Regions from separate parts of the Paenibacillus kyungheensis genome, predicted to be linked through region 1. Evidence: riboswitches for the same ligand, from Rfam matches in the RefSeq annotation. Region 1 holds a riboswitch; each other region holds the start of a gene.

Region 1 (3,290 bases):
GCAAGTGCAGGTTGAATATGTTTTAAGATTTCAGCGTGAGGTACAGCTGTTGCGCCTACTTTCAATGTTACGGTTTCTGCTCCGCCTTCTGTTGTTCCTGTTGCCGCTGTGTTGTCTGCTGCTTTGTTACCGCAAGCAGATACGATAGCAACCAACATAATACTTAGCAAAATCAAAGTCCATTTTTTCATCTTCTCTACCCCTTTATTGGTTTTGGATTGGTATACGTATATGATACAAATGCTGAATATTCGTGATTATCTATTATCATATAAATATTCAGCAGAATAACTACTCTGTGCTCAATCTCTTTTGTATTACCGATTATCTTCTCGAAAAATGAACCACTAGACGATCACCAAGCATTTGTAGAATTTGAACAATAATAACCATGATGACTACAGCCACTAGCATAATCGCTGTATCATAGCGATAATAACCATAGTTGATTGCAAGTGTTCCAAGTCCTCCTGCACCAATCATCCCTGCCATCGCTGTATTAGAGACTAGCGCAACAACAGTAACGGTTAAGCCTGCTAATAGCCCTGGCATTGCTTCGCGTACAAGTACGCGCGTTATAATCTGCCACAAGGAAGCTCCCATCGCATTCGCTGCTTCAATTACACCACGATCGACTTCACGAAGTGCAGTTTCGACCAATCTAGCAAAAAACGGTGCGGCAGCGATAACTAATGGTGGGATCGTTCCAAGTACACCAATCGTTGTTCCTACTAGAATTTGCGTTAATGGTAAGATCGCCACAATCAGTATAATAAATGGAACCGAACGCAAAATATTAACGATAAACGCGATGACTGCATAGAAATAACGCACCCATGCTACAGTAGAACGCCCTGTAATAAATAACAAAATGCCTAATGGCAATCCTAGAATTAATGTAAATAATCCAGAAGCGCCTACCATTTTGAGTGTATCTAAGGTCGCTGTACCGAATTCATTCCAATCAATTTGTGAGAAATCTAATTCACCCATCAGTTGATCACCTCCACATCGAGACCTTCAGCGGTCAATCCATCGAGTGTACGCTTAATATCTCCTTCTGTTCCTTCAAAGCGAACAATCAACTGTCCATAAGGTACATTTTTTAACGTTGAAATCGTTCCTTGCAAAATAGCAAAATCGACTCCAGTTTGACGTACCGTTTGCGAAAGGATCGATTCATACGTTTTATCTCCTAAGAAAGACACTTTGACAGTCAATGAATTAGGAACATTTGGTGCTGTCCATGAAGTAATTAGTAATTCAGCATTATTAGACTCATTTAAAATAAAATCACGTGTCACTTCATGCTGTGGCTTCAAAAAGACATTTGTTACAGGACCTTGTTCTACAATACCACCCCGATGAATAACAGCTACTTTATCACAAATGCTCTGAATAACATGCATTTCATGAGTGATTAAGATGATTGTTAAGTTAAAGCGCTCATTGATATCGACCAGCAATTTTAAAATCGAATTTGTAGTCTGAGGATCAAGCGCAGATGTCGCTTCATCACAAAGCAATACATCAGGATCACTAGCTAACGAGCGAGCAATGCCGACACGCTGCTTTTGTCCACCTGATAATTGAGCAGGATATTTATTGGCATGTTGCTCCAATCCAACTAGAGCTAACAATTCTTTCACTTTTTCTTTAATGTTGCGTTCCGGTGTTTTGACTAAGCGCAAAGGAAAAGCGATGTTCTCATACACTGTCGCTGAAGATAATAGATTGAAGTGTTGAAAAATCATACCTATTTTGCGTCGTCTTGCTTGTAAGCGCGCTTTGTTCAGCTTGGTCATTTCCACACCATCGATCCATACTTCACCAGAGGTTGGACGTTCTAGTAAATTAATACATCGAATCAATGTACTTTTACCTGCACCGGAGTGACCGATAACGCCGAAAATCTCGCCTTTGTCTATTTTCAAATCTATACCGCTTAACGCAGGGCTTAGATTTTTCCCTTTACCATACGTTTTAGTAATACTTTTTAATTCAATCACAGATAGGTGCTCCTTCCTTGTACTTCTTCATTCCTGCATTCATATTACATTAATCATATATAAACCATCGAATAAGTCGGATATATTCTCGCTATCATATATGTCGGTATTCACTTCTCTCTTCTTTATACAAAAAAAGAACCCTTTCGCAGAAAAGGGTTCTCTATTATTAGAGATACTTCCTTCTCATCTGCCAAAATCGCCATGTACCAATTGCACACGCCATTTTGAAGGAATTAGCACCATGACATTTTGGAAAACTACGTAATAGTTATTCCAAAATCGGTTGCCGGGTTTCATCGGGCCAGTCCCTCCACCACTCTCGATAAGAAAATATGAAAAATTCGAATGAAAATGAAAATCTTTTCTCAGTATAGTGAACTTCACACTCTTTGTCAAAGCAAAAATGAATATTTCCTAAGGAAATTAGAAATTTTTCATCAATTGTTCATCTGACGCAATCTCTTGGATGTATATTCACTTTTTGTTGCTATCTAAATAGTTCATACGGTTATACATTTTGCCCTAATTTGCCACGTGTACCACGACTTAATTGCCATACACGCACACTCATATAACATAACACACCGAACAAAATCTGAATCAACAACGTATGCAACATACTGGAGAAGAAATACCACTCAGGTATTTTCATCGTTACAATATTCAACATACCACTTAGAATCTGCATGATAATAAATACAATCGCAGTCACTCCAAGCTTACGAATACCTGGATTATACGGATGACGACGGTAGGCATAATGCGCTAGTACTGCAATAACGATTAACAAACTATAAGCGGCTACCCGATGGAAAAATGCTACCGCTACCCCACCGGATAATTCAGGTAAGATAGAACCATTACATAGTAATACGCCAGAACACCCACCTCTAGAATCGGTATGTGTGACAAAGGCTCCTGTATATACCACCATGTATGTGTAGATAGTTGCGAACCATGTTAGATTACGCATTCCTTTACTCACCGGTGGTTCATCTGGAATCGGTAAATCACCTTTTTGCTGATCCATCCGCCTTGCACCAAGCGCCATCATCGACGAACTAGCAAAAGCGATCATTGCAAATCCGAAATGTAGTGCCATGATTGGAGCAGATTGTGAAAATACAACTGCTAATGCACCCATAACGGCTTGTACCAAAACAAATAGCAATGTTAATGATGCATATACTTTAAGCTCACGATGCTTATTAAAAAAGATAAATCCGATAAAAGAAAATAATGCTGTTAAGCCTGCCAGAGCACTAATAGCTCGATGCG
Region 2 (3,290 bases), 2.6 Mb from region 1:
TTCCAGTAGTTCGATCTGATCTTCGATCCGGTCACCGACAGCGAAGTAATTATCAACGACAAGGTCAATTAACAAATACATAAATTTATCAGCACGACTCACTTCTTCTTCCCATAAAATCGGTTTGAGAACACGCAATTCATTAATTTTCTGCTTGGTCACTGTAATAATATAATGCCGTCCTAGAAAAATATTCAAGGCGCGCAAAAAAATCTCTTCGTTATCAAAACGAATACTGTTGACTACAATAAAATAATGACTTTCATAAATTTCGATCTTAGGACGCTGTTCTTCTTCACTCAAGCAATCTTCTACAGCCAGATCATGAAGCATAAAAAGTGGTTGTAGTTCAATCAAATCTTCCAAATCTGCGTCTATCCAATAAAATCCTTCTTCAGGTGCTACCAGTGTGTCGGTAATATTTTCTACTGGAGTAAATGCTCCAGCATTGACGTGCCGAACTTTCATTGTGTTCTACTCCTTTATTATGAAATGAGCAGGGAAAGAAGCGGCAACCGCACACTTGTTTACAAAGCTTCGCTATAATTTATGAAAAACGGAGAAGATTTTTCAATAATGGCGCGTTACTCCAGTGCCCTATGGTTGTCGTTTGTTTCCTGCAATTTGTCCATCCGTCCTGCTGCCAACTGGGCCTCGGGTCGCCTTCCATTTTGAAATTCACCTCTTTTTGATTTAGATATTTATGAAAACTATGAAAAAACGTCAAATACTTGTTAAGTATACCGTGGTCGTGGAAGCCTTTCAAGCTTAAATAAGAAACCTCTTTTTAAATCAACCAATATAGTTACCAACAACTTATTTATCGGTTCAATCTAATACATTTTTCACAGCACTTGACGGCAGACCGTAGAATAGTATAAATTATGGTATAAGAAAAGTATCAAAACATGTTATTTTAAATTGAATAAGCAAATCTTATCAAGAGCAGGTGGAGGGACTAGCCCGATGAAACCCGGCAACCGGCGGTATAACCGCACGGTGCTAATTCTTGCAGAGATATAAGTTGATGGATCATTCTAGACTTAATATCTGCTGACAGATGAGAGAGGCGTCTATTATATACGCGAACATATCGCAAATGACCTTTCTCAAGTATCAGGAGAAAGGTCATTTTTGTATATACTTATAATGAACCTTTCTCCTGAAATGATAAGAAATACACACATCCAAGGAGTGAACGAACATGCCAATTAAGATTCCGGATAGCTTACCTGCCAAAGAAGTATTAACTGGAGAAAATATTTTCGTAATGGATGATAGCCAAGCATTTCAACAGGATATTCGTCCATTGCGAATTGCTATATTGAACTTGATGCCTACTAAAGAAACAACCGAAACGCAGTTACTACGCTTACTCGGAAATAGCCCGCTTCAAATTGATATCTATTTGCTACATGCACAATCCCATACTTCCAAAAATACATCGACTGAATATTTGAACTTATTTTATAAAACATTTGAAGAAGTCAAACATCTACGCTTTGATGGTCTGGTTGTGACAGGCGCTCCTGTAGAAACAATGGACTTTGAAGATGTGAACTATTGGGAAGAGATTCAAGGGATTTTTGATTGGAGTAAAAAGAATGTTACTTCAACCATGCATATCTGTTGGGCTTCACAAGCAGGGCTGTACCATCATTTCGGTGTTCCCAAAGTCGATTTGCCTGAAAAGTGTTTTGGTGTATTTCCACATACTTTAAATAAAGAAAATGTAAAATTGTTACGAGGATTTGATGAGTTGTACTTTGCGCCTCATTCCCGTCATACCGAAGTACGTCATGAAGATATTGCCAAGATTCCTGAACTGGAGATTTTATCAGAATCGGAAGAAGCAGGAGTATATCTAGCCGCTACTAAAGATGGCAGTCAAATTTTTGTGACAGGGCATTCTGAATATGATCCATTGTCATTAAAATGGGAATATGAACGTGATATCGCTAAAGGAATGGATGTCGCACCGCCGAAAAATTATTTTCCTAATAATGATCCATCGCGCACACCGCCTTCTACATGGCGTGCTCATGCCAACTTATTATTTTCCAACTGGTTAAACTATTATGTATACCAAGAAACACCATATGATTTGGAAAGTGCCAAAGCTGAAGCAGGTAATTACTGTATCTAATTTGAGATCAACCCAATCGATTGTTATTTCAGAGGAGGAATTATAGTATGACGGATCATCATTCAAGCGAACGAACTCTTAACATTGAAAGCAAATTGGCACAGATCGGTTCGATTAATGAACCGATAACAGGGGCAGTTAATTTTCCGATTTATCAATCAACTGCCTTCCGTCATCCCGCTCTTGGTAAAAGTACAGGCTTTGATTATATTCGTACAACCAATCCAACTCGGGCTGTACTAGAACAAGCGGCGGCAGCATTAGAATCAGCAGATGCAGGATTTGCCTGTAGTTCCGGTATGGCTGCCTTACAGACCATTTTTGCGCTTTTCGGTCAGGGAGATCATCTGATCGTATCGCTTGATCTGTATGGTGGCACATACCGTCTGTTGGAGCGTATTTTATCCAAATTTGGAGTAACTGCTTCTTATGTAGATACCAATGATCTAGAAGCGTTAGAAAAAATAGTTCAACCAAATACCAAAGCTGTATTTATCGAGACGCCAACTAATCCGTTAATGATGGTTACTGATATCAAAGCAGTAGCTACTTGGGCGAAAAGCCATCAGTTGCTGACGATTGTTGATAATACGCTGTTGACTCCTTTTTTCCAGCGTCCGATCGAACTGGGAGCAGATATCGTGATTCATAGTGCTACCAAATATCTAGGTGGACATAATGATGTGTTAGCAGGATTGATTATGACCAAAGGGGAAGAATTATCCGCTGAAATGGCTTTTCTGCACAACTCTATCGGAGCCGTATTGTCCCCAACCGATTCGTATCAATTAATGCGTGGAATGAAAACATTGGCATTGCGGATGGAGCGTCATGAATACAATGCTACAGCAATGGCAAAACATTTGGTAGATCATCCGCAGATTGCAGAAGTGTTTTATCCTGCACTACCGGATCATCCGGGATATGATGTCCAAAATCGCCAATCTAGCGGAAATACAGGTATCTTTTCGTTTAAAGTGAAAGATGCGCGTTATATTGAACCGATTTTACGAAGTATTCAATTGATTGCTTTTGCTGAAAGTCTAGGGGGCGTTGAATCATTAATGACGTATCCAACCGTACAGACACATGCAGATATTCCAACTGAGATTCGTGAAGCGATTGGTGTCGATGATCGTCTATT
Region 3 (3,290 bases), 500 kb from region 1:
CAGGAACGTTAGATAGTGCTACTTTAGCAAGCCCTGCAATCTGTTCCCACAGTACTTCCGGTATAAAATGACGTGCATCTGGATACTGATTGTCATTGTGATACAAAATATCAGCTCGCTCAATCGACAATACGTTACCGTTGATATCGACAACAGCTACACGAGCATTACCGGTACCGATATCAAAGACTAGATAGGCTTGTTGTGTCATCGTTAATATCCTCCAAAATCGCTTTATTATAAAGTACTTTCACTGCGGTGTTATGATGCTCAAACCACTCTATGAGTGCCGTATTCATAATTTCTACATGATGATCTTCAACTTCATAAGTGGCACCTGCTAAATGTGGAATTGCTAAAACATTTGGCAATGAAATCAGTTCATAATCTTTAGGAAGTGGCGGTTCTTGATCAAACACATCGATAATCGCTCCACGAATCTGATTTTGTTGTAATTGTTCAACCAGTGCATGATGATCTACTACTACAGAACGGGCAGTATTTACAAAAATGGCGTCTTTTTTCATTGATTGCAATAATTCTGTACCGATTAATCCTTTGGTATCTTCGGTTACAGGTAAATGAATCGATACAATATCGCTTGTAGCAAATAACTCAGCTAACGATACTTTTTGATCACGCGGATCAGGGCTGGTTACATAGGGATCGTAATAACGAATATCACAAGGGAAGCTCCGTAGTATGCCTGCTGTACGCTGGGCCACTGCTCCAAAACCAACCATACCGACTGTTTTGCCAGCCAGTTCATTGCCTTTAAACTTGAGATAAGCAGTTAAGCTACCACTTTGCCATTCCCCTGCTTCTAACCATTGACTGGATGAAATAATACTGCGTAAAAAGGTAATTAGACTACCGACTACCATTTCAGCTACAGCTTGTGCATTACGTGCTGGCGTATAGAAAACAGGAATACGACGATCTGTAGCTACAGGTACATCTACATTAGAAGGAGTTCCTCGACAGACACCGATAAATTGCAATTGAGGTACAGCTTTAATCACCTTTTCAGTAATTTGATCCAATTCTGCAATAATCGCATCTGCTCCGGTTGATTGTAATAAAGAGATTAATTCATCTTCTTGATAAGCTTGCCCATGATCTTTCCAGCAACGGTAAATGACTTCTCCAAACGTATCTGCTAGTTGTTGACGACCTTGCTCATGATAAGGGGCAGTAATTAATATTTTCATTATTCAATCTCCTTTGGTACACTTAGGTGCAGTGTTATTTAAGTGAAGCTTTAAAGTAAGAAAGTGACTTGATATAGAGAGTTCTTGGTTTGCTACTAATAACGTCATCATTTGACAATATAATCAACTGACTCACCGACAATATACAAAAAACCTCTTTCCCACATCAAGGAAAGAGGTTCGCTATCTATTCATTATAATATTCAAATCATACGAATAAAATAATGCAATAATTCATCCTGCTTTCCTATCTCCCAAGCGATTCAAGCTTGCTGGAATTGGCACGTTTTTGCCGAGGTTTCATAGGGCCAGTCCCTCCACCTCTCTGGATAGAAAATCTAATGTATGTAGTTGTCGAAAAAAACTTGCAAATCGATATCAGACACGATAAGGTATAAAACATCTAAATTTGTCGAATTCGAAATAATTTTCTTTATTCTAATTAAACCTAGTAAAAAAGTCAACATTAAATCTAAAATTTAATTTATGATAGTTTATAACGTATTCAAAGTCTATTTCTGCCATTATTAAGGTATGGGTATTACGAAAGGAGCATGATGTATGTCTAGTTATGTTGATCAACAAGATGGAGTATTTCCTTCAGTCTGCTCGCTCGATTGTCCTGATCAGTGCGGACTGCTTGTTCATAAAGAAAAAGGTAAAATTATCAAAATCGCTGGAGATCCTAATCATCCTGTTACCAAAGGGAACATCTGTAACAAAGTTCGTAATATGACAGAACGTATCTATGATACTAAGCGCCTGACTACTCCGCTCAAGCGGATCGGAGCAAAAGGCGAAGGTCTTTTTGAACCTATTTCTTGGGAAGAAGCGATTACTACAATTACTTCCAAGTGGAAAACATTAATATCCACTTCCGGCCCTGAAAGTATTCTCCCGTATAGCTTCTATGGCAATATGGGCAATCTATCTGCTGAAGGGATGGATCGCCGCTTTTTCCACCGGATGGGGGCAAGTCTTTTAGAGCGCACCATTTGTACAGCCGCTGGTTCAGCAGGTTATAAATATACAATGGGTGGCAGTATTGGTACCGATCCTGAAGATACGGTAGATACAAAGCTATTTATTTTCTGGGGCATTAATGCAGTTAGCACTAATATGCATCAAGTGACTTTAGCGCAACAAGCTCGCAAAAAAGGCGCTAAAGTTATTGTGATCGATGTGCACAAAAATCAAACTGGACGATCTGCGGATTGGTTTATTCCGATTTTGCCAGGAACAGATAGTGCACTCGCTCTAGGGATGATGCATATTTTATTTGCTGAAGACAAAGTGAATGAGGATTTTATGAAGCAATATACAGTAGGACACGAACAATTGCGTGAGCATGTAAAGCAATATGACCCTGCTACTGTATCCACAATTACAGGCGTGCCTGTCGATGATCTATATCAATTAGCTCGTATGTATGGCGATGCTAGCCCTGCTCTGATTCGTATCGGAAATGGTCTACAACATCATGATAACGGCGGGATGAATGTACGTACGATTGCCTGCCTACCTGCTATCACAGGACAATGGTTAGTACGCGGTGGCGGTGCTATTAAGTCTAATACGTTCCAACTAACATTTAATGAAAATGCATTACAACGTCCAGACTTATTGGCTAATCGCAATACTCGTTCTTTTAATATGAATCAATTGGGACGGGTATTATTAGAGGAGTCTGAACCTGTGCAATCGCTATATGTGTACAATTCTAATCCAGCAGTTGTGACTCCAGAAGCTACGCTTGTCAGACAAGGATTAGCACGAGACGATTTGTTTACTGTTGTGCACGATCTCTTTTTAACTGAAACAGCTAAATATGCAGATATCGTTTTGCCAGCAACATCTGCTTTTGAAAATACCGATTTCTATGCTTCGTACTGGCATCATTATATGCAGATTCAACAACCAGTTGTTGCTCCATATGGAGAAAGCAAATCCAATACCGAAGTATTTCGTTTGCTTGCTAAGACCATGGGTTATGAAGATGAAGCATTACAAGATAGTGATGAGCAGTTAATTCGGCAAGCGCTGGATCATCCTGCTAATCCTGCACTGAAAAATATTACG

What was found. A riboswitch is a leader RNA that binds a small molecule or an ion and turns the genes downstream of it on or off. The one in region 1 is predicted to bind S-adenosylmethionine.
Region 2: it holds a riboswitch for S-adenosylmethionine, as region 1 does, so the genes downstream of both, metA (homoserine O-acetyltransferase MetA) here and PQ456_RS17995 (methionine ABC transporter ATP-binding protein) in region 1, are expected to answer to the same signal.
Region 3: it holds a riboswitch for S-adenosylmethionine, as region 1 does, so the genes downstream of both, PQ456_RS15785 (2-hydroxyacid dehydrogenase) here and PQ456_RS17995 (methionine ABC transporter ATP-binding protein) in region 1, are expected to answer to the same signal.

The regions. Positions count from the first base shown of each region.
Region 1 is NZ_CP117416.1:4,191,627-4,194,916, forward strand. Features, by position in the region: gene PQ456_RS17985 (MetQ/NlpA family ABC transporter substrate-binding protein) at 1-191, opposite strand, end outside; gene PQ456_RS17990 (methionine ABC transporter permease) at 325-993, opposite strand; gene PQ456_RS17995 (methionine ABC transporter ATP-binding protein) at 993-2,009, opposite strand; SAM riboswitch class I at 2,193-2,341, opposite strand; gene PQ456_RS18000 (COX15/CtaA family protein) at 2,521-3,290, opposite strand, start outside.
Region 2 is NZ_CP117416.1:1,550,937-1,554,226, forward strand. Features, by position in the region: gene corA (magnesium/cobalt transporter CorA) at 1-468, opposite strand, end outside; SAM riboswitch class I at 934-1,067, shown strand; gene metA (homoserine O-acetyltransferase MetA) at 1,205-2,146, shown strand; gene PQ456_RS06790 (aminotransferase class I/II-fold pyridoxal phosphate-dependent enzyme) at 2,194-3,290, shown strand, end outside.
Region 3 is NZ_CP117416.1:3,690,919-3,694,208, forward strand. Features, by position in the region: gene PQ456_RS15780 (FGGY-family carbohydrate kinase) at 1-211, opposite strand, end outside; gene PQ456_RS15785 (2-hydroxyacid dehydrogenase) at 183-1,211, opposite strand; SAM riboswitch class I at 1,456-1,547, opposite strand; gene PQ456_RS15790 (molybdopterin oxidoreductase family protein) at 1,773-3,290, shown strand, end outside.